DNA from 3 places in the Priestia sp. TRN 1309 genome. Region 2 is predicted to be linked to each of the others. Evidence: riboswitches for the same ligand, from Rfam matches in the RefSeq annotation. Region 2 holds a riboswitch; each other region holds the start of a gene.

Region 1 (7,947 bases), on a different contig from region 2:
GCTTGGGAAAACGTATTTTAGCCGAAGTGAAAAACGAACCGTGAATCAAACATGTTGATTCACGGTTCGTTTTCTTTGTTATGTTGAGCATAGGTTTCATTTTGTTATGTCCCAGCCTCTTTTATTCATGCTCCTTTTTTAAATAACGGGAGAATGTGAAGAAATGTCGCATTTTGAATAAACGTGACTAATTTTAAAAAGGTAAAAAGCAAATCTTGTAGAATACTAAGTCTATAGATAAAAGGTGGGGAAATGGGAAGTGCAAAAGAAAGGAGCAATGAGCATGTCACCACACAGAGAATTAACATCTGAAGCTGCGCAAAAGCAGCAAGGTGAATTAGAGCAGCTACGAGCTATTTTTAATGACGTATTAGATGCCATTGTCGTATTTGATGAGTATTTTCAAGTTATAAATGCCAATGAATCAGCCTGCGGGCTGTTTGAAAAAACAAAGGATGAGCTATTAACGTATCAAATGAAAGATTTTCTGATGTATTTTCCGTATGACATGATTGAAGCGTACTATCCAGCGCTTTTAGAAGAAAGCTATTTCAAATATGAAGGCGCGATGACGCTTCAAAGCGGCATGATGAAACATGTTGAATTTACTTCACACAAACATAGTCACATGTCGGGCATTATTGTGTGTACATTTCGAGATATTACGCAGCACAAGATGATGGAAAATGAAAGGTTTATTAGTCATCATATGTTTATGGATGTATTTAATGAAGCGGTAGATGGAATTGTTATTTTTGATCGAACTGGTCAGCTTATCGATGCGAACCCTTCATTTTGCGAGCGATTAAATTATACAAGAGCACAGCTTTTAACTAAAACGTTAGAGGAGCTTGTAGAACCTACTTATCATTATAAAGTGAAAAAATTATGGAGAACTCTGCATCAAGAAGGAAAGACAAGCGGCGAGCTGCCGATTAAGCTCGAAAATGGAGACGTTACTTTTTTTGAATTTACCACAACGGCTAATATATACAGTCAATACTATATGTCCATTATGAGAGACGTGACGGAAAAACGGCTGATGGAGCAGCAGCTGTTGAGAAGCGAAAAAAATTTCAGGGCTATTTTTGAAAATGCGATTGAAGCCATTTTGATTTGGAAAGACGATGGGGAAATCTTAAACGCTAATCTTGCTTCGTCCCGTACTTTCGAGCTGCCGTTGAACAAATTGATTGGAAGTAATTTGTATACGTTTATCGATAAGCAAAGCTTTAGTGCATTAAAAATGCTGCAAACATTTCAAAAAGAAGGAGAAATTCGCAATCAGCTTCCTTTTTACATGCCAAATGGAGAAATCAAACAGTTGGAATTCACAGGGAAAAAAGGCATTATAGAAGGAGACCATTTAACCATTTTTCGAAACATTAGTGAACGTACAAAAATCGAACAAGAGCTTCGGAATAACGAAGAGAAATTCAGACAGATTTTTAATGGTTCGATCGATGGGTTAGTTTTATGGGACGGCAAGCGAAATATTATTGATGTGAATTCTTCTCTTTGTGATATTCTCGAACTCAGCAAAGAGGAGATTTGTGCGCATTCCATGGAGGATTTTATTTCTTCAGCGAATTTAGATGCGGTCATTGAGCATAAAGAAACAATTGAGGAAAAAGGGGAAGCTGAAGGAGAGATTACGTACGTTACGGGGAACGAAAAAGTTAAAAACATCGAATTCTCTACGAAAAAAGATATCTTGCCAGGTCTATATATGACGCTTTTAAGAGACGTAACGGAACGAAATCAAATGCAGGAGCAGATTCGGAAATCGGATACGCTTCAAGTAGTCGGACAGTTAGCAGCTGGGATTGCGCATGAAATCCGCAACCCGATGACGGCTTTAAAAGGGTTTGTTCAGCTGCTAGAAAGCAGCATTCAAGAAGATCACTCTCTTTATTTTGATATTATTAAATCCGAATTAAAAAGAATCGAAACCATTATTACAGAGTTTCTAGTACTCGCTAAGCCACAGGCCGTAAAGTTCGAAAAGAAAAATCTAGCTGCGGTTGTTAAAGAAACGATTGATTTATTAAATGCTCAAGCGCTTTTAGAAAATATTCAGTTTGAACTAAGTGTGTCCCCTCAGCTGCCAATGGTATACTGCGAGCCGAACCAAATTAAACAAGTACTAATAAATGTAATTAAAAACGCAATTGAAGTTACGTCAAACGGGGGAAGAATTTTTGTTGAAGTCTATTCTACAGAGCCGCACTACGTGACGGTCTCCATTCGAGATCAAGGAGACGGAATGCCCGAAGAGCGCATCAAGCGCTTAGGGGAACCATTTTATACGACAAAAGAAAAAGGAACGGGGCTTGGTTTGATGGTCTCATATAAAATTATCGAAGAACATAAAGGGCGAATTGAAGTGGAAAGCAAAATAGGAGAAGGAACGGCTTTCCGTGTTATTCTTCCAGCCTAAACAGAAAGGATAAGCGAGTATGTACTATGGAGAAATGAACTTATTTTCTGATTTGAAAATTTATATTGTAGCCTCGGAAAAAGGGGTTCAACATATTTGGTTTGATAGCGATGATCACAACGAGCAGCTTAAAAAACTTGTCCATGACGAGAATTATCACCTTGTGAAAGAAGCGAAGCGGCAGCTTCAGGATTATGCTGAAGGGCGCACGCTAACATTTGATGTGCCTTTGGATATAAAAGGAACAGACTTTCAAAAAGAAGTGTGGTTAACGCTTAAAGGTATACCTTATGGACAAACGTGGTCTTATAGTGATGTAGCGGAGTCTGTTAATCGCTCTAAAGCCGTAAGGGCTGTGGGACAAGCGAATCGTCGAAATCCACTGCCTATTATTTTACCTTGTCACCGTGTTATTGGTAAAAATGGAGCTTTAACAGGTTATGCAGGTTCCCAAACTCATATAAAAGAAAAACTATTAATGCTTGAAAGAAATGTAGCAAAAGGCGCTCTGGAGTTAAAATAACTATTCACCGTCTAATTTCCAGCCTTCTCCCTGCACAAAAACACCGTCAATTTGCTGAGGAGAAGGGAGGGAATTTAGTTCTTCATCTTTGGATAAATCGAATAGCTGATATTGCTGCTTGCGATTTAACGCTTTGTTTTTATCCGTTTTTTGCTCTGCACTCATTTTTACTCCTCCTTATTCAAAAAGAATCCCCTATAATATATGTAGAAAAAGCAGAGAGTACTGTTACAATTGTGTTACAAATGCAGCCAAAAAGCGCTGTTTAATAAAAAAGGTTGAGACATAACAAAATCAATGTCATCTAAAGATGAACAACTCGTATAGATGAACTGAACCGCTTGTGACACCGCAGTTGATTTCCGTGCAAGACTTCGCTTTCCGCGGGCGGCCGCTGAGCCTCCTCGTCGCTTGCGCTCCTGCGGGGTCTCACCCCTTCCGTTTTTCCCGCAGGAGTCTTCACCTTGCCCTCCAATCAACTGCTAGAAGGAACGAAACAGATAAAACGATATTTACCATCACAAAAAAACGAACCACTAATCAACATGTTGATTAGTGGTTCGTTTTGCAGTGGGGCTAAAATACTTTTGTCCCAGCCTCTTGTTATTGAGCAGATTGCAGCAAAACTTTTTGAATGGATTCAAAAGACGGGGAATGGATAACTCCATGCTCTGTAATAATGGCCGTAATCAGTTCGCTTGGCGTCACATCAAAAGCTGGATTGTACACAGAGATTCCGTCTGGAGCAATTTGCGTATCTCCAATGTGCGTTACTTCTTTAGTCGAACGTTCTTCAATAGGGATGCTGCTTCCGTCTTGAATAGATAAATCAAATGTGGACTGCGGCGCTGCTACGTAAAATGGAATACCGAATGCTTTCGCTAAAAGAGCAAGTCCATACGTTCCAATTTTGTTAGCCGTATCGCCATTTGATGCAATGCGGTCAGCACCTACAATGATCCCATTAATTCCTTTTGTTTTAATGGTATGAGCAGCCATATTATCCGTAATCAGCGTAACGTCTACTCCCGACTGCTGAAGTTCCCATGCTGTTAAGCGAGAACCTTGAAGAACGGGTCTTGTTTCACAAGCAAATACTTCAAGCGGAATATCGCGCTGCTTAGACAAGTGAAAAGGTGCTAATGCTGTTCCATAATAAGCTGTAGCAATTGAACCAGCATTACATATTGTCATGATTTTATCTTTCTTTTTAAATAAAGAAAGGGCATGATCTCCAATTCGGTAGCACGTTTCTTCATCTTCTACTTGAATTTGAATCGCTTCATGAACAACTTTTGTTTTAGCTTCATTAACGGACGAAGCGGATTCAGCGCTTTTCGCTACGCGGTCCAATGCCCAAAATAAATTGACGGCAGTCGGGCGTGAACTAGCTAAATACTGTTGATCTAGAGCTAGCTTTTTGTTAAATTCCTTGACTGAATCCGTGTCATAGCTAAGCGCAGAAAGAGCAAGACCAAAAGCCGCCGTAATGCCAATTGCAGGGGCTCCGCGTACTTTCAAGGTAGTGATAGCATCCCATACGTCTTTAATGGTTTGCAGCTTAATATATTCAACTTTGCCAGGAAGCTGCTGCTGATCTAATAAAGTAATATATGATTCATTCCATTCCACTGAGCGCGGAAGTGATAGTGTATTTGTCATGCTGATACCGATCCTTTCATTGTGTACATTATTCGTTATCGAAGTAAATGTTCAAATTCATTTGGTGAAACGTCTTGTTGGTGCAGAAGTAAATAGCGTCCAATTTTTAACGCAGTACGTTTAGCGTTAATTTTTCTTTCCTCTGAAGAAATTTCGTCTAAGTCCGCCACGTGAGCTAAGCCAATCGTACGTCGAATGATTTCACACCCTGCATATCCAACAGCATCTTGCCACGTTTGCGTTAAAATTTCATGTAACAAGCGCTCATCTTTAGCGAAAGGTTCAGTGTTTTCAGAATGCCAAAGCGCAGTAAAGGTATCTTTAAATACGTTCCATGTGTTCGTAATGTGTGCAAATAACGGTTCGCGATCTGTTTTTCGAGAAAGAGCATTTAAAAATAAATTTGCAACAAATTGGCCTAAATCGAATCCAAACGGACCGTAAAAAGCAAACTCTGGATCAATCACTTTCGTTTCTTGACTGCTAGCAAATATGCTTCCTGTATGTAAATCACCGTGAATTAGCGTTTGGGCATTTGTTAAAAATTTATATTTTAATTTTGCTGCTTGTAACTTTACATCTCCATCGTTCCACAATTCTTCTACATCAGGACGCAGCGCTTCTTCAAATTCATTTGTATCGATATCAAAAAAAGGATCTGTAAAAACTAAATCTTCCGTAATATTGCATAAGTCCGGATTGCTGTACTTGACGACTTCTTCTTTTTTATCCTGAGGCTTTAAGGCAAAATCCGACGTTTTGAATGCAATATGTCCTAGAAAAGAACCGATATGCTGTGAAAGCAGGGGATAACTTTCTCCTTGAATAAGTCCGGCGCGGGAAATCGTTAAATGAGACAGATCTTCCATGACCGTAACAGCAAGCGTTTCATCGTGGTAATACACAGCTGGTACGAGTTCAGGGGTAAATGCACCGAATTGCTTGAGCGCATTGCTTTCAATCGTGGCACGGTTCAAGGATAGAGGCCAGCTCTCGCCTACAACTTTTGCATAAGGAAGTGCTTGTTTGACGATAATGGATTTATTCGTTTGATCATTTATGATGTGAAAGACGAGATTTAAGTTGCCATCACCGATTTCACGGGCAGTCAGTGCTTCTGTGGCATCAAAGAGACCTAGCTTTTTCACAAGTTTGATTGCTGAAATTTCTGTTAAAGGCTGATACTTCTCTGTTTTTGTTGTTGACATTAGAATCCCTCCATAGTTTATTAAACTGATTTGTTTACTAAGTTAATAGGTTTAAGAATGTATGGAGGCTTTTATAATTTTAGAAAATATAAAAGCCTCTTTCGTTGGAAAGAGGCTTGATTGTAGTGTTCAAACCTCTTATCTGCCAGAAAGAATTACTTTCTGTTGGAATTAGCACCGTGCCTTTGTAAAAACATGTTTTACGGGTGTGATCCATCTTAGGATGGAATGACGGTCGGTTGCTGGGCTTCACAGGGCCAAATCCCTCAGCCAACTCTTGATAAGAGTACGATTACTTATTCAATTTTGATTTGTTTGAAAATTTTATGTTATCTGGTGAAAATCGTATCATGCAAAAAAACGGCTGTCAATACATAATTAATAAAATTCTGTGCGGCGATCTGTAAAGACAGGAATTTGTTTACGAATTTCTTTTACAAGTTCCAGGTTAACGTCGGCACTTAAAAGTTCTTCGCTATCGCCAGCTTCAGCGATTATTTCTCCCCACGGATCGATGACTAAGGAATGTCCGGCAAATATGTTATTAGGATCTTGGCCTACACGATTACACGCGATTACATAGCATTGATTTTCGATTGCGCGGCTAATGAGCAGTGCTTTCCAATGGGCAAGTCTTGGAGCCGGCCACTGAGCAACAACAAATAAGACTTCTGCTCCGCTGCTAGTATGCACGCGAATCCATTCTGGAAAACGAATATCGTAACAAATAACTCCTGCGCATAAAGACTGTTCAAGTGTAAAAAGATTTTTTGCTGTTCCTGCTTCTAGATAGAGGTGCTCATCCATTAATTTAAATAAGTGCAGCTTACTGTATTGTGACACTTCACGACCTTTTCGGTCGAAAATATACATCGTATTTGTGACGCCTTGCTCTGTTTTTTTCGCGATCGAACCTGCCACAATATTTACTTCGTTCGTTTTAGCAAATTGAGAGATTAATTGCTTGGCCTGCTGTCCTTCATCATCGGCAATTTCGTCTAGCCGCGTCAAATCATAAGCTGTATCCCATAGCTCAGGAAGCACAAGGATGTCAGGGTTTTCTTTTAGAGCTTCCGTCATTTTTTGTTGAATATATTTTCGGTTTTTAGTTGGGTTTCCAAACGCAATATCAAGCTGCAAACACGTGATTTTTACACTCACTTTATCATCCGTCCTTTTTTTAGTAGTTGAAAAAAATGACTTTACAAGTTGAGTATTACAATATATTATTTGTGACTAGAATTTCAAGAATTTTTTGAGAAGGTGTGCGATGATGAAACAATTTGAGCAATCGGAACTATTAAAAAGTTTACCAAAACAATTTTTTGCATCACTTGTAGGCAAGGTAGGAAAAGTAATGGCCCAAGGGCACGACGTTATTAACTTAGGGCAGGGAAATCCTGATCAGCCTACTCCTTCACATATTGTAGAAACACTCCAAAAAGCAAGTGCTAATCCTATGCATCATAAATATTCTCCATTTCGGGGGCACCAGTTTTTGAAAGAGGCCGTTGCGACTTTTTATAAACGAGAATATGGCGTTGATGTGGATCCTGAAAAAGAAGTAGCTATTTTGTTTGGCGGGAAGGGTGGACTTGTTGAAATCCCGCAGTGCTTATTAAACCCTGGAGATACGGTGCTGGTTCCGGATCCTGGATATCCTGATTACTGGTCTGGAGTAGAGCTTGCAAAAGCAAAGATGGAAGTGATGCCGCTCACGGCTGAAAATCATTTTCTGCCCGTATACGAAGAGATAGGTGAACGTGCTAAAGAACAGGCAAAGCTCATGTTTTTAAACTATCCGAATAATCCTACCGGTGCAGTGGCAACGGCAGAATTTTTTGAAGACACCGTGGCGTTTGCTGCCAAGCACGATATTTGTGTCGTACACGACTTTGCCTACGGAGCCATTGGATTTGATGGTAAAAAGCCAATCAGCTTTTTACAGACTCCTGGTGCAAAAGAGACGGGAATTGAAATTTATACTCTTTCTAAAACGTATAACATGGCGGGATGGCGAGTTGGATTTGCTGTAGGAAATGAAAGTGTAGTAGAAGCTATTAATCTTCTTCAAGATCATATGTATGTCAGCCTCTTTGGGGCGGTTCAAGAGG
Region 2 (7,947 bases):
TGCATAATGATCAACGTATACGGAGCGAATAGAACGATTTTGTACGTTTTCGCACACGGCTATCGGCCCGTACTGCTGATAATATTCAATCGTGCTCCAGCTGCTTGCTCTAGAACAAATAATCACTCCATCAACCTGCTTTGTTTTTAGCATATGAAGCGCTTCTTCTTCTTTTTTTACATCATAGTTCGTCTGACAAATAACAAGCTGATACTGCTTTTCTAACGCTTGAGAGGCCACTCCTTCTAAAAGCAGACTGAAATAAGGATGATTAATAAAAGGCAAGACGACGGCAATCATATTTGTTTTCCCTTTTGATAAGTGAACGGCATTAATGTTTTGTTCGTAATTAAGTTCTTGAATTACTTCTTCTACCAGACGGCGCTTTTCTTCTTTTACATACGGATGATGATTTAAAACCCGTGACACGGTCGAAACAGATACACCAGCTTTTTTTGCGATATCTCGGATATTTGTCATGTTTTCACCTTTTTCTCTTGCGCTGAAACGCGTTTCATACTTTATTCTCATTATAAAGTGAAACAGCAATAAGCTAAACCCGTTACAATCATGTTTTTATTCACTTATATAAGGAGGTCATATCATGGGTATTTTATTATTCATTTTATTATGCGGAATTGAAATCGGAGGAGCGGCTTATGCACTTAAACAAAATGAGACACTTTGGAAGGAGCTAGATGAAAAAAAGCCGACTGATTTTTTCAAACAGTAAAAAACCCTTAAAAAGAATGTTCTTTTTAAGGGTTTGATATTACGCAGCTTCTTTAGATGATTTTGATTTTTTATTTAAACGAGGAAAGCCAATTACAATCGCAATGATACCGCAAACCGCTGTTAACATTGGATAGAATGTAAATGGAATAATCTCAACCGGTGAAACTTTAGCAAATCCTGCTGCGAGAAGCATTTGTGCACCGTAAGGGATAAGCCCTTGAACGCTGCATGAAAACAAGTCGAGCAGACTGGCTGATTTACGATTATCAATTGAATACTTATCAGAGATTTCTTTCGCTAACGGACCTGCTGTAATAATTGAAATCGTGTTATTAGCCGTGGCTAAATTGGTTAAACTTACTAATCCAGCGATACTGAATTCTCCACCTTTTTTTGTTTGAATGCGTCGTGTTAATAAGTTCAATAAGAACTGAATACCGCCGTTATAGCGAATGAGCTCAACCATTCCGCCAATTAAAAGAGATAAAATAATTAATTCCGACATTCCGCCAATACCTTCTGTCACAGTTTTAGCAAGAGAAGAAAGCGTGTAGCTTCCGTCAGCTAATCCAATCACGCCGGCTAATACAATTCCTCCGGTTAAAATGCTTAATACGTTTGCACCAAATATGGCAGCAACGAGTACGCCGACATAAGGCAAGATTTTAAACCAGCTAAAATCTTTAATTTCTACTGATGACGTATTGCCTAGCGTCATTACAAGTAATAAAATCACTGTAACAATCGCTGCAGGAAGGACAATAAAAAAGTTTACTTTTAATTTATCTGACATATTTGTTTTTTGCGTACGAACTGCCGCAATGGTCGTATCAGAGATTACGGATAGATTATCTCCAAACATTGCACCACCAACAACAGCAGCAATTGCCAATGTAATGGATACATGCGCCTGCTCACTGATTCCTACAGCAATAGGCCCTAACGCAGCGATCGTTCCCATTGACGTTCCCATCGAAATTGAAATGAATGCGCCAATAACAAAGATTCCGACTACCACTAAGCTTTGCGGAAGCACAGACAGAGCTAAGTTTACCGTTGAATCAACAGCTCCCATGCCTTTAGCGACTTGAGAAAAAGCACCTGCCAAAATAAAAATAAGTACCATAATAATGATATCAGGATGCCCTGCTCCTTTAGCAAAGCGTTCCACTTTTACATTAAGTGAATCTTTGCGGTTCATAGCCAGCGCCACAATGGCTGCAATGATAATGGCTACTAATACAGGCAGCTTATAAAAATCTCCCGTTATAATTCCTGATCCGACAAACAGGACTAAAAAGACGCCCAGCGGTAACAGCGCCCAGCCGTTTCCTTTTTGTTGTTCCATTCTTAACACCTCTTGTTTACGTAATAAAAAAAGACCTCTTCTTATTGATAAGAAGAGGTCTCTTATTTGTATCATAAGATTACCCTTCTCATCTTCCAAACGAAACATCGTCTGCTGGATTTGGCACCGCACTGCGTACAGCCAGTTGCCGAGACATCGTAGGGCCAGTCCCTCCGTCTCTCTTGATAAGAAGTTTGTAGTTGTTTTAAAAATAGTCTTTCACTACTGTAATCTCTTTTTATTTAATTGTCAAATGCTATTTTAGAAAAATATATAGTGTGAAAATTCTCACATCAATTAGCTACGTCACGTTTTAAAAACGCCACCCATGCTACGCCCATAAAGAAGACAAAGTGTGCAACTAAGATGAAGATTGAAAATGGAATTGTCATTCCGTCAAACATCGTCTTCATTCCGTCCATATACTGCACAAAGTTTGTGTTGGCGAACAGTAAAAATTTCCCCCACCATAGACCAAACTGTGATACTATCCCAGTTACTGCTTTCGCCCCAATACTTACGACAATAGCTAGACTTGAAGCAAGCGCGCTGTTTCTAAATAAAGACGACAGCATGAATGCGAACGTCATCATCATAAACGTTTCCATATACGCGCTGTCATACGTAAGCGTAATGTTTTTAAGCAGCTGCGCATCTCCTTCTAGACTGGCAAATCCAAAGAACAATGCTCCCCATACAAACGAAAAAAGCAAATAGCTCAGCAAGTAATACAAGCTAATTAAAACGAGCGTTATGTACTTGGACGTTAAAATCGTTGAACGTCTAGCAGGGCGAATTAAAAGAAGCTTAATGGTACCCGCTTCAAACTCTTTTGCAACCATTGATCCTCCAACAGCAAGCGCGAAAAATTGAACGAGGATCAGCATGCCTGCACTAAATGACAGGAAATTCAATATGTTGTCTTCCGTTCCTGCGCTGTTTGCTACTTTCTTCATTAAAAGAGCCATACAAAGAGTTAAGATGCCGATTGTAATAAACGTGACTTTTGTACTTCTTTTGTAAAACCATTTCATATGTTCATTTTGAATTAACTTAAGCATGGTGCTCTCCCTCCGTAACGGACATAAACGAATCTTCAAGCGTCTCATAAACAGGAGTGATTCGGTAGACTAAAATATCGCTGTCCACTAATTTTCTATTCACAGCTGGAATTTGTTCTTTCATAATCACTACATCAATACTATCGGATTTTATTGTTACTTGGAATTCTTGAGATAAAAGATCCGCTGCTTGTTGCACGTCAGATACTTCAAATTCTACATACATCCCTTGATCTCGACGATTTGGAGATAGATCTTGAACAGCTTTTAACTCGCCGTTTTGAATAATACCAACGCGGTCACATAATGCTTCCACTTCTTTTAATAAGTGGCTCGCGATTAAAATTGAAATGCCTTCTTCCCTGCAGAGGGTTTGTAAATATGTACGAAATTCTCTCATTCCCGCTGGGTCTAGACCATTTGTTGGTTCGTCTAGTAAAAGCAATGCAGGCTTATGTAAAATAGCTTGAGCTACTCCTAAACGCTGTCTCATCCCAAGGGAATACGTCTTCACTTTTGCATGAATGCTGTTTTCAAGCTTTACTAGCGCAATCACTTCATCCAAGCGTTCTGCCGTGATCCCTTCATGCATATTCGCAAAGTGTTTTAAATTTTGATAGCCCGTCAGATAATCATAAAACTCAGGGTTTTCAATAATCGCTCCAATTGATTTCATAGCTGATGTAAACTGTTCTTTTAAAGGAAACCCATTGACGGTAATTGTTCCCTTTGTTTCTTTAATGAGTCCTACGACGGTACGAATGAGCGTTGTTTTTCCAGATCCGTTTGGACCAAGCAATCCGAAAATCTCACCGCGCTCAACCGATAAGGATACATCATGCAAAATGGTTTTCTTCCCAATTACTTTACTGACATGATCTACTTGTAGCACTGTTTCTGTCATCATGTACATCCTTTCTTTAATTAGCAATACGCCTTCTATTGTTTCTCTTTTTTAACTATTTGTCTACTATAACCTTATTTTTGGAAAAGTAGCCCATTCAAATCATTCGTATTATCCGCTTACATTTGATAAAATAAAACAAATCTTAGTTAGAGGAGGACTTCTACATAATGAACTTAACCGTATACCTTGCCGGGCAAATTCATGATAACTGGCGAGACGAAATTAAAAACCAAGCAGAACAATTAAACCTTCCCCTTACCTTTGTCGGTCCCATGACAGACCATGACCGCTCCGACAACATTGGAGAAGAAATTTTAGGAAAACAGCCTAATGCTGTCTTAAAAGATGAAGCTGCTTCTCAAATTAATAATTTACGCACACAGGTGCTCCTTAAAAAATCTGATGTGGTCATTGCTTTATTTGGTGAAAAATACAAGCAGTGGAACAGCGCAATGGATGCGGCGACAGCCATCGCATTAGATAAACCGCTAATTTTGGTTCGCCCTGAAAAACTGCACCACCCGCTTAAAGAACTGTCAAACAAAGCGCAAGTTGTAGTCGAAACGCCAGAACAAGCTCTTCAAGCATTAGCTTATATTTTTGAATAACAACAAATAAGAGCTGTCGAAAACCGGCAGCTCTTATTTGTTGTTTGTTGAAGGCTCTGTACGAAGCATACGATGAGTATTTCGTGGGAAGTTCCGAGATTATTATTTTTTTAGGTTTTTTCATTTTTGACATAACGATAAGCAAAGTTACAGTCAGATGCTTACTTTTTTGATCCGGATGCTCCATAATCTTTAATCGTTAACTTCACATCATAGTTAATTGGCACTTCACTAAATGTTTGATCCCAATTTCCTTTGACCCTCATCCATGTTCTAGGCTGCTTAATTCTCAATTGATTTCCGAAACCTGCAACATCAACTTTATATTTTGTTTGCATTTTTTCTAGTACGTTTCTTACCAGGTACTTTACTTTTTTTTCTGAAGTTTTTTGCGCATTCTGTAAAAATTGATTATTAAAAGAGCTCCCTGAGGTCATCCAACTTTCAGATAGCCTTCCCACTGATTCAATGTGTACATCAAAAGAGATATTATCTCCTTTAACATGGGGTTGAATGTGACTTTTCATAGACTCTATTTCATATACAATCAGCTGACCGGTCTTTTTATCAAAGCTTTTTACTAGCCCGCCTTTCCCTTTCCCTGTAATCCAAGCCAAACCATCTAGTTCTTCTTCATTCAAAAAACCAATCATTTTGCTTGTTTCCCCTTTAATTATACCAGCACCCGCAAATTTGATTTCTCCATTTGCTGATAATACATTTTGCAACAGAAAACTAGATCCAGTTTGAATCTTGCTTGCTAATTTAATAAGCGGCATGGGCGGTAAAACCCGCGTTGTTCGATACGTATTGTCTATCATTCCATACAGGTGAAAAGCTGGGATCTCTCCTGCTGTTTTTGATTCTAACGTGTCGCTAGCTCTTCCTTTACTAATAAACACAAGGCAACTAGGTCTAAAATCATTGTCCCGAAGAGTTTGGTCCACTAATTGCTCTAAACTATACGCTCGTGCAAGGGCCTCACTGATAACCATTACTTTCATATGAGGACTAGTTAAAGGAGTGTCACTTCTTAAAGATAATTCACGAAGCATTTGAAAAGGAGAATCTCCTGTTTCCGAAATATTTACGTAAGATTTCTGCTGCGGTCCTCCTTGTTTAGTGGTTGAACTTGCGACTTGAGGAGTGATAAGTTGATAAGTTGACGTAATCAGGTTCTTTTTAGTATACCCTTCTCCTTGTTCATCAAATTCTTTTTCAGCTATGGACTCCTTACCTTTATCATAGGCCACACCCACTCCAAAACTTTGCTCTTCAATTTCATGACTGCTCCAGCAGCCTGCCAGAGGAAAGAGCAAAAAAACAGAAAACAAAACCAATAGGTACTGGAAATGGTTAAAGGTTTGTTTCATATTTTACTCCCTTTACTTTTGAAATAATGAGAAGAAGCAGCGGCAAAAAGCCAAATAAAACTAAGGCGATATTGCCAATCATATCTCCCAATTTAAATACATCATTAATATGTTTAGGAATCATGGAAATAAGATATATGACCGGAAGCAAACCATACATAAATGGATGAATGTTTTTTTGGAAAAGCTGAGACAGTCCTAATGAAGCGGCGTAATGGTTAATAGTAAAAGAAGCAAACATCTGCATGATCCATACAACTAGCAGCAAGGAATCAAATCGTTCAAAAATCAAGCCTGTCAGCTCAAAACTCCTTATTAAATCAAGCGTTGGCCATGTTCTTATTACTACTCCATCAATCGATAACGCTCCAATCACCATTACAACAGTAATCACATAAATAAATATAGGAATAGTAATTCCAACTAGCACAGCTTTTCCTGCTTTGTGCGGTTCTTTCATAAAAGCTAAAATGATTAACATGATTTCAGGACCGGTGAATGCAAGAGCAGTTGTTTTTACCCCTTTTAGTACTGGAAGGACTCCTGATCCAAGTACGGGGCGCAGATTATCTATTTCAAATATTTTCATACTCATAAAAGCTACCAGTAAAAAAAGAATAACGGTAATAGGGAATATAATTTCAAACAGTCGAGCGATCGGATTAATGCCCCCTCTAATTAAATAGAGGCTTATCCACATAAATGGCATAATAATAGCCCACGTCGGCGTTCCTTCCAGCAAGAGATATCCGGTTACTTCTGCCAATGAACGGGCGTGAAAACCACCAAGCAGTAAAAAATAACCTATCATAAGTAAGCTAATTAACTTACTCAACCATTTCCCTGTAATTTCTTTACTGTATTGATAAAACGTCTTTCCAGGGAATTTCCCGCTTAACTTCACCATGATTATCGCTGCTATCATGGTGACTATTCCTCCTAGAATAACAGTTAACCACACATCTGGTGTTTTCACTTGTTCCGCAGCTGTTCGAGGCAACGTCAGAATACCAGTTCCAAGTATAAAATTGATGACAATAATAGCTGTTTGTGGCGTCGTAATACGATCTTTTGAATTTATCATTACCTCTGATTCACTTCCTTTTATCATAAGCTGCTATCCTTTTCGTAGAGAATCTTTGGTGTGCATCATCTTTGGACGTCTTTTCATCATCATAAGAGGCATACGGACCATCAAGTCTTTCCATTCACTTAAACGATAGGGTACCGCTGGACTCATGTAAGATACGCCAAAACTTTTTAGTTTCACCAAATGACTGGTCATAAAAAGGAAAAATAAAACGACGCCGTATAATCCAAGTATGGCAGCGCATAGCATAGCTATGAAGCGAAGAATACGCAATGAAATCCCGACGCTATATTGCGGAATAGCAAACGATGAAATGGCAGTTAACGCCACAATAATCACTAAAATAGGGCTAACAATCCCTGCCTGCACAGCAGCTTCTCCAATAATTAATCCACCGACAATTCCCATTGCTGGACCAATTGGTTTTGGTAACCTGAGTCCAGCTTCTCTCAAGATTTCGATAGCTATTTCCATGAATAAGGCTTCTATAAGGGCTGGAAACGGCACTCCAGACTTTGTTCCTATAATGGAAATAGCCAATTTAGTCGGAATCATCCCTGGGTGGAACGAAATAAAAGCAATATACAAAGCCGGTGTAAAAAGGGAAAGAACTACTGCAATATAACGAAGAAAACGAATAAATGTACCGGGAATCCACCTTTCATAATAATCTTCCGGCGACTGTAGCATCATGCTAAACGTAACGGGGGCAATCAAAGCAAAAGGCGTCCCGTCTAATAAGATGGCTACTCTCCCTTCCATCAAAGCAGCAATTACACGATCAGGACGCTCCGTATTCTGCACCTGAGGAAATAGGCTAAGGTA
Region 3 (7,947 bases), on a different contig from region 2:
TTTTTAGCTGTTTCTTTTTTTACTGCTTCTTTCTTTGGAGCAGCTGGCTTTTCCTCAGCTGGTTGTGAACCGTTTAGTTGTTTTAAAATCCATGTTGCTTTGCGTGCGATGATTGAACGCACATTGTTTTCATTAAGACCTCTTGGGATAATAACTTTTACCCCTTCTTTGTCACAAATTTGCACCGTGATATCGGTTCTATTTGGAACGACTTCAATTTTGTAGTCAATTGTTTGATTGCCTGTTTGATACGTATACATAAAATTTTTCGTACTCCTTTCTACAAATCTTCATTTTATAAGCAAAGGTAGAGTTTGGTCAAATGAAAGAATAATCAGACAGTTATCAACTGCTGTTGCAGCGCCTTGCAGGAAGATATGTATTCCAATATTTAGTGGAAAAGCGCCAATAATAATTGTTTCAATTCTTCTTTAGTTTTTACAAAAAAATATAAAAATATGCCGATACTACTAATATAGATTAGACATTCTATGTCTTTAGATTGTATAGGGGATGAAAAAATGAAAAAAGCTTTTCAAAGTTTACGCATGAAAATGCTATGTATGATTGCAGCCATGATGGCCATAACATCTACTGTAATTGAAGTAACCAATTATTATCTTATTGTGAAACAAGAGCAAGCAGCTTCGATTACGCTAGTGATTACATTTCTGTTTGTTTCTTTTACAACTACCGTGTTCTATTTTATCATACGTCGCTACATAATTGCGGTTGAAAATTTGTCAAAAACAATGAAAGGGATTTCAAACGGCGATTTATCTGTAGATGTTGTTCCTTTGAAAGGGAAAAATGAGATTAGTACACTCATATCTTCATTTAATGAAATGATGACTCACATGAGAATACTGCGTCAGAAAATAAGTAAAACAAAGAGCACGGTCAGTCATTCCTCAGAGCAATTGCTTGTAAGCATGGAGGAAACAAAAACAGCTGTGACAGAAGTTACGATGTCTATTCAAGAAATTGCTGCGGGTTCTGATAAGCAGTTGCTAAGTGTGGTTGAAACCGAGCAGGCTATGGTGGATATGGCCAAGCTGCTTCAGAAAATGACTGATCATTCTTCAAAGGTACAACAATCGATGAACAGAGCCTCTGAACATACTTCTACCGGAAATGTTGTGGTGAAAGATGTGACGAATCAAATGAATAAAATCTATGAAACCGTTAAGATATCGACCAGTGAAGTAAAGGGACTCGAAGATCGTTCCGCAGAGATTGGCCGCATTATTAATACGATTACAAGAATTGCTGAACAAACAAATCTTCTTGCACTTAATGCTGCTATTGAAGCTGCAAGGGCTGGAGAACATGGAAGAGGTTTTGCTGTAGTGGCAGGGGAAGTACGTAAGCTAGCGGAAGAATCTAAAACGTCCGCTATACAAATCAGTCATTTGTTAAAAGAAATTGAAGTACAGGCAAAGCGGGCTTATCGAAACATGGAAGTGAATACGGAAGAAGTCACGCTTGGTATTGCCACTGTCGAAGATGTAACGCAACAGTTTTCCACAATTATGGAAGATGTCTTTGCCGCTCAAGAACAAATGAACAAAATGACAAAGGCAACAGGAGAGATTGATGGGTATTCGTTTAAGGTAATGGAGTCTGTCATGGCCCTTTCGGAGGTTGCTAAACAAGCAGCTGCTTACGCTGAAGAAGTAGCTGCGGCTTCACAAGAGGAGTTAGCATCTATAGAAGAACTTGTGATGTTGGCAGCTAATTTAAAAGCTACGGTAAGTGAGTCCTGAAGTCTATCTTGATATGTACGTAATACGCGCAGTTTTCTGCGTGTATTTGTTTTATTTATATCTTTTATAGAAAACGATAAATAGAATTGACACGTTATCAAAGCAGTTGTATAGTGAGTACGCAAGGCGGCAGTCTGCCTTTTTTAATTCTTAGTAAACTTATAAGTTAAATAAAATATTTAAGTACTATATAAGGAGACAAAGAGATGAAAAATGAATTCCGTTTGGCAACAAATGACGACGCGGATAACTTATTGAACTTAACTCTACAAGCATATAAGCCTATTCGAGAGCTAGGCATTCCTTTCTTAGCAGCTACTGCTGATCTTGCCCTCGTTAAGAAAAATATTTCTCAAAACCTTTGCTATGTATACGAAGAAGATAAAAGAATCGCTGCCACTATATCTATACGAATGCCTTGGGGAGAACATCCAGGTCCGTTTGCTGTTCCGCATTTTTGGTGGTTTGCAGTGGACCCGTCGTTTGCCAGGAAAGGCGTTGGATCTAAGCTGCTTCATCTAGTAGAGGAAGAGGTAATAAAAAATACGTTTAAATCGCCAGGTGTGTCTTTAGGAACAGCAAAAGAACATCCTTGGTTAGTTGAGATGTATGAACGAAAAGGATATGTTCAAGCTAAAGAAAAGCACCTTGCAGAAAGCTATACGACCGTATTTCTTTATAAAAAATTCAATGAGGTACACTCTTTGTCGTAAAAGATAGAGAAGTGGTCTAAATTAAGAAATGTGAAAGAGTGATAAATATGACAGATCAATTACTACTAAATACGCTAATAGACATACGCCGTGAGCTGCACCGGTTTCCAGAGCTTTCAATGAAAGAATATGAAACAACTAAACGTATTAAAAAGTGGTTAAAGCACTACGATATTTCTATAGCGGATGCATTCCATTTAGACGTGGGAGCAGTAGCGGAAATTGTGGGAGGAAAGCCGGGACCTACTATCGCTATTCGAGCTGATATTGATGCGCTGCCAATTGAAGAAAAAACCAATCTGCCATTTGCTTCTGAAGTGAACGGTGTTATGCACGCATGCGGCCATGATTTTCATACGGCTTCTATAATCGGAGCAGCCATTCTTCTCAAAGAGCGTCAGCAGGAGCTTTGCGGTACGGTTCGATTTATCTTTCAACCGGCCGAAGAAACGGCTTCTGGGGCAAAAATGCTCGTTGAAAAAGGTGTGCTCGAAGGAGTAGAAGCGATATTTGGGATGCATAACAAACCGAATCTTCCTGTAGGAACCATTGGTGTCAAATCGGGACCTTTAATGGCAAGCGTTGATCGTTTTGAAATTGACGTCAAAGGAGTAGGCGGTCACGCAGGTATTCCAGAAAAAACAGTAGATCCGATTGCTGTTGCTGGTCAAATTGTTACTAGTTTACAAACCATTGTCAGCCGTAATCTCAGCCCATTTCAAAATGTTGTTGTCAGCATAACTCAAATCCACGGAGGGAGCTCGTGGAACGTCATTCCTGACAAAGTAACGCTTGAAGGAACGGTGCGTACCTTTCAAGAAGAAGCGAGAGAAAAAATACCGGCTCTTATGAAACGATCTGCTGAAGGGATTGGAGCAGCTTTCGGGGCTTCAGTAGACGTTAAATGGTATCCGTATCTTCCTGTAGTAAACAATGATGATACGCTGGAAAAATTGGTTATTAACGCTGCAGAGAATCTTAGTTATCAAGTCGTAGAAGCTGAACAATCGCCTGGAGGAGAAGATTTTGCCGTATATCAGCAGCGTGTACCAGGATTTTTTGTATGGATGGGTACGGCTGGAGAATATGAATGGCACCATCCTTCTTTTTCATTAAATGAAGAGGCATTACTTGTAGCAGCTTCTTATTTTGCTAATCTAAGCTTTGACTTTTTGAATTCATTCCATTACCAAAAAAATTAAAATATTTTTATTTTTCTATTTACGCGGATGGAATTGTTTGATAAAATAAATTTTAAATTAAAAAAGTTATCACGAGTGGACGAGAGATCTGGCTCTTTGACTCCACAGCAACCTACGAATGTAAGGTGCTCCTACCAGCAAAGCATGTGCTTTGGGTGATAAAACGGGTGAAAAACTCATTTTGCATCAAAGCAAAATGAGTTTTTTTATTTTTCTAAAAGGAGAGGGTTTTATGAGTCATACAGCAGTTGCAGCACATACAGGAGAGAAAGCATTAAAGGAAGCCGTAAAATTATTAGGAAAGCATTATCAAGTAGCTTATCGTGAATTAGAAACATTTTATGAAATTGTGGTCGAAAACCATGTTCGTACATATGCTGTAGGCATAGATATTAAAGATGTACAAAAAGCAAATGAACTAGAAATTTATTCATCATGCTGTTCCAAGCTTGAGCGAGTAGGCTGTCTTTTATAGAAGTCTGCTCGCGCCTCTATTTTTAAAGTGTTTTTAAATAGAAAGCATGTTTTTTGACAATTGAAGAATCTGGTGGGTATAATCATTACTCACTAGGTTTCAAAATTAATCATAAATTGTCGAAATTTTTACACAAATTAAAGGTTACATTCGAAATGAATTGTGGTATGTTATAAAACAAGAATATTTTATGAAAGGAGCATTGAAATGGAAATGTCTCTTGAACATGGAAACGATGCAGGAAGCGAACAGCTTATTGATCGTATCCTAGACTTTTTAGAAGATGACGAAAAGTAAAAAAAAGAGTGTGCGGTGCTAGCCCTAGCCGCGCACTCTTTTTTTATCATGTGCGTCAAGGAAGCGCATACTATGATACATAGGGATAGAATGAAAGGGTCTCTGTCAAAGGGATTGACGAATCGTTTTGTTTGATGGAAAATTTAGAAAAAGGAAAGAGATGAAGGGTATGTCGAACAAAACATCTTTGTATCAAACAAAAGAACAGTTAAAGAAGCTTGTAAGCGAATTGGTTTCTATACCTAGCGTGACAGGAACGATGGCAGAAGTGGAAATGGCTGAATCGATAGCGTCGTATTTATTGAAGCTGCCTTACTTTCAAAAAAACGAGCAAGTTGAGCTTCATTCAACAGGAGACGGGCGATCGATTGTCACAGCTTTTGTTGAAGGGAAAAATACGAATAAAACAGTTGTATTAGTCAGTCATTACGACGTAGTGGATGTACAAGATTATGGACAGTGGAAAAAGGATGCTTTTCACGCTGATACGTTAACGAGTACTTTTTATAATGATATGGAACAAGTTCCGGCGCACGTACAAAAAGATATGATAAAAGGAGACTGGCTTTTTGGCCGAGGAACGATGGACATGAAAGCAGGTATTGCTCTGCATATCAGTATGATTGAACGAGCATGCAACGGAGAGTTTGACGGAAACATCCTGCTTCTGTCGGTACCGGATGAAGAAGTAAATTCGCTCGGAATGAGAAAAGCAGTGCCTGTTCTTTTAGAACTTGCGTGCAAACATCAGCTGGATTTTTCTCTCATGCTAAATGCAGAACCAGTGTTCAGCCGCTATCCTGGTGATCAAACGAACTATGTGTACTCAGGATCGATTGGCAAGATCATGCCAAGCTTTTTGTGTTATGGAAAAGAAACTCATGTAGGGGAACCGCTAGCTGGTTTGAATGCTAATTTACTAGCTTCTTATTTAACAAAAGAAATAGAACTAAACGTTGATTTTTGCGAAAAAGTAAGAGATGAAACGAGTCCACCTCCTACTGTGCTGATACAAAAAGATTTAAAAGAAGAGTATTCCGTTCAAGTTCCGCACTCTGCCGTTGTATTATTTAATTTATTTATGTTAAACCGCTCTCTTAAAGAAGTAACAGATCTGCTGTTGAAATCGGCTGACAAAGCGGCTTTGAATGTAAAAAAACATTATAATAAAGCTGCTCGGCAGTACGCTGTGGGAATGGAGGGTTCATCCCTTGACGTGAACGTATGGACGTATGAAGAACTTTATACTCATGCAGTCAAACAGCACGGTAAAAAATATGTGCAAGAAATGGAAGCGGCACTTTTGGCACAAGAAGATGATGACAGAAATAAAACCATTAAATTAGTAAACTCTTTAGCTGGTTTATGTAAAGAAGCAGCTCCGATGATAGTCTTATTTTTTACGCCGCCTTTTTACCCGGCCGTTTGTTCACATGATGATCTCTTTGTACAAAAGATTTTGTCAAACGTACAGGCAGCTGCCAAAGAGCAATTCCAAGTGGAGCTAGTTGAACAAAGTTATTTTGGTGGAATTTCGGATTTAAGCTATGCCAGCCTGCAGCACCCGCTTCATACATTTAACACGTTAGTAGCCAATATGCCTCTATGGAATAAAGGATATCATATCCCGCTAGAAGAGCTAGAGGAGCTGAAGATGCCGGTGCTGAACATTGGACCGCTGGGAAGAGATGCGCATCAATGGACCGAAAGATTAGACGTTCAGTATTCCTTTGAGATTTTGCCTCACTTCATTTATCAAGCTATAAAAGAAGCACAGAAATAAACATCCGCCCGCGGATGTTTATTTGTTGAATTTAAAAGAAGCTCCTTGTACGGTAATTTGTTGCGGTGTTAGAGCGTGATCCAATTCAACCAAAAATGGACGCTCTCCAACTTTTTTTAATGTATCGTGGACAACACCTTGTGTTCCGCTGCAAAAAATAAGGTTTCCTTTATTGACATATAGTTTTTGACAACGTGCATCAAGTAAAGAGTCTTTGTAGCTTTCGCCAGCCTGAACGTCCAGCAGTTTTGTCCATTTGCTGATGGATTCTTCAAGGTTATGTACAGCACAGTAAATGTTTTTTAGCTGCAGCTGACCGGCTTGATGGGAAGAAAGAGCAGCTAGCTTTGGCTTGCGTTTTTCTTCTGGTTCACCCCACTCAATAAAGAAAGGAAAAGGGAGGACATCATGGTCATCTTCAATAAAACACATTTGCCATTGAAGTCTTTCTTTATCATTAGTTTGACGAGACCCCGCTACAGGGCCTTTTACAGTGTAGCCCTTGTCTTTCAGCTCGGTTATGAGCAAATCCGTATCATCTGTACGAAGGGCAAATCGCCCAAAATGACCAAACGGCGTATGTTCGTTAACAAGCTGCTGAATAAGATCATTATCTGTAACTGTTTGAGCTAATGCGATATCTGTAAGCCCAAGCCACTCAATATAGCTCAGGTGAAAATAAGCCAACGTGTTAAAAGTGCCCCATTTTTCATGGGTACCGCCTTTAATAACATTGATTCCGTATTCGTTTAGTTCTTTCTGAGCTTTAATAGGATCAGGTGAAAAATGAACAAGATGATCAAAAGATAAGTGCATGGGTAGGCCTCCTTTTAAGAGAGATTCTTTCCCACTATTATACTTTGTTTTCTTTTTTAAGAAGAGTAAATTATACTTTGTTTTCTTTTTTAAGAAGAGTAAAACGAATGATTATGTAAAATAAAAATCTTGAAAAAAGCAAGCCGCGTATGTTTTAGACTCGGCTTGCTTTAGAGTTAGTTAGCGACGGCAGCCATGCCCTTTAAAGCAGCAGCCAAATGATTTATTAAACCATGGATATGAGCAGCAAGGTGAACCGCAGCGACAGCGGCGACGGCTAGAACGGCGAGTAGAACGGCGAGTAGTGCAGCGAGTAGAACGGCGAGTAGTGCGACGAGTAGAACGACGAGTAGAACGGCGAGTAGTGCGACGAGTAGAACGGCGAGTAGTGCGACGAGTAGTGCGGCGAGTAGTGCGACGAGTAGAACGGCGAGTAGTGCGGCGAGTAGAACGGCGAGTAGAACGACGACGAGAACGTCTGTGAAGAGCAGTTGGCTCTTGGTACATAAATGTTTCAAGCTCAGTAGAAGCAAGTGCTTCTGTTGCTTCTCTAATTCTTTCAGCAGTGATATGCATATAAACACCTCCTGGCTAATTCGGTACATAATACAATATGTACAAGGAAGGTGTTTGGATATAGTGAAAACATGGAATTTGTCTAAATTTGTGAAAGAAATGGAGTGGTTTTCATGCTTCAAATCCTCGAACATCAAAGAGTGGATATCGCTCTTCAAATAGTAGCTGTGCAAGTAGAAGCTTATCAAGAAGAAGCAAGGCTCATTAGCTTTTCAGATATTCCTCAGCTTACAGAAAGCAAAGAAGATGTTATGAAAAGCAAGGAAGTGTTTATCGGAGAAATAATTGAAGGTAAGCTAGCAGGCGTGCTGTCGTTTGA

The links. Region 2 has a riboswitch for S-adenosylmethionine ahead of ACRPLQ_RS11665 (Na+/H+ antiporter NhaC family protein). Riboswitches for the same ligand answer to the same signal wherever they lie in the genome.
Region 1: it holds a riboswitch for S-adenosylmethionine, as region 2 does, so the genes downstream of both, mtnK (S-methyl-5-thioribose kinase) here and ACRPLQ_RS11665 (Na+/H+ antiporter NhaC family protein) in region 2, are expected to answer to the same signal.
Region 3: it holds a riboswitch for S-adenosylmethionine, as region 2 does, so the genes downstream of both, ACRPLQ_RS13340 (hypothetical protein) here and ACRPLQ_RS11665 (Na+/H+ antiporter NhaC family protein) in region 2, are expected to answer to the same signal.

Annotation. Positions count from the first base shown of each region.
Region 1 covers NZ_JBOZGM010000003.1:156,085-164,031, reverse strand. Annotated here, with positions in the region: gene ACRPLQ_RS13130 (PAS domain S-box protein) at 260-2,440, shown strand; gene ACRPLQ_RS13125 (methylated-DNA--[protein]-cysteine S-methyltransferase) at 2,460-2,963, shown strand; gene ACRPLQ_RS13120 (hypothetical protein) at 2,964-3,128, opposite strand; gene ACRPLQ_RS13115 (hypothetical protein) at 3,203-3,442, opposite strand; gene mtnA (S-methyl-5-thioribose-1-phosphate isomerase) at 3,567-4,625, opposite strand; gene mtnK (S-methyl-5-thioribose kinase) at 4,661-5,833, opposite strand; SAM riboswitch class I at 5,969-6,120, opposite strand; gene ACRPLQ_RS13100 (carbon-nitrogen family hydrolase) at 6,212-6,994, opposite strand; gene ACRPLQ_RS13095 (pyridoxal phosphate-dependent aminotransferase) at 7,107-7,947, shown strand, end outside.
Region 2 covers NZ_JBOZGM010000002.1:853,754-861,700, forward strand. Annotated here, with positions in the region: gene ACRPLQ_RS11655 (LacI family DNA-binding transcriptional regulator) at 1-480, opposite strand, end outside; gene ACRPLQ_RS11660 (hypothetical protein) at 605-733, shown strand; gene ACRPLQ_RS11665 (Na+/H+ antiporter NhaC family protein) at 773-2,083, opposite strand; SAM riboswitch class I at 2,169-2,275, opposite strand; gene ACRPLQ_RS11670 (ABC transporter permease) at 2,377-3,144, opposite strand; gene ACRPLQ_RS11675 (ABC transporter ATP-binding protein) at 3,137-4,048, opposite strand; gene ACRPLQ_RS11680 (YtoQ family protein) at 4,219-4,659, shown strand; gene ACRPLQ_RS11685 (Ger(x)C family spore germination protein) at 4,821-6,032, opposite strand; gene ACRPLQ_RS11690 (spore germination protein) at 6,016-7,143, opposite strand; gene ACRPLQ_RS11695 (spore germination protein) at 7,150-7,947, opposite strand, start outside.
Region 3 covers NZ_JBOZGM010000003.1:202,683-210,629, reverse strand. Annotated here, with positions in the region: gene ACRPLQ_RS13360 (M48 family metallopeptidase) at 1-260, opposite strand, end outside; gene ACRPLQ_RS13355 (methyl-accepting chemotaxis protein) at 522-1,766, shown strand; gene ACRPLQ_RS13350 (GNAT family N-acetyltransferase) at 1,973-2,479, shown strand; gene ACRPLQ_RS13345 (amidohydrolase) at 2,527-3,681, shown strand; SAM riboswitch class I at 3,745-3,846, shown strand; gene ACRPLQ_RS13340 (hypothetical protein) at 3,914-4,156, shown strand; gene ACRPLQ_RS13335 (M20/M25/M40 family metallo-hydrolase) at 4,623-6,236, shown strand; gene ACRPLQ_RS13330 (VOC family protein) at 6,255-7,052, opposite strand; gene ACRPLQ_RS13325 (CotG/ExsB N-terminal domain-containing protein) at 7,233-7,628, opposite strand; gene ACRPLQ_RS13320 (GNAT family N-acetyltransferase) at 7,742-7,947, shown strand, end outside.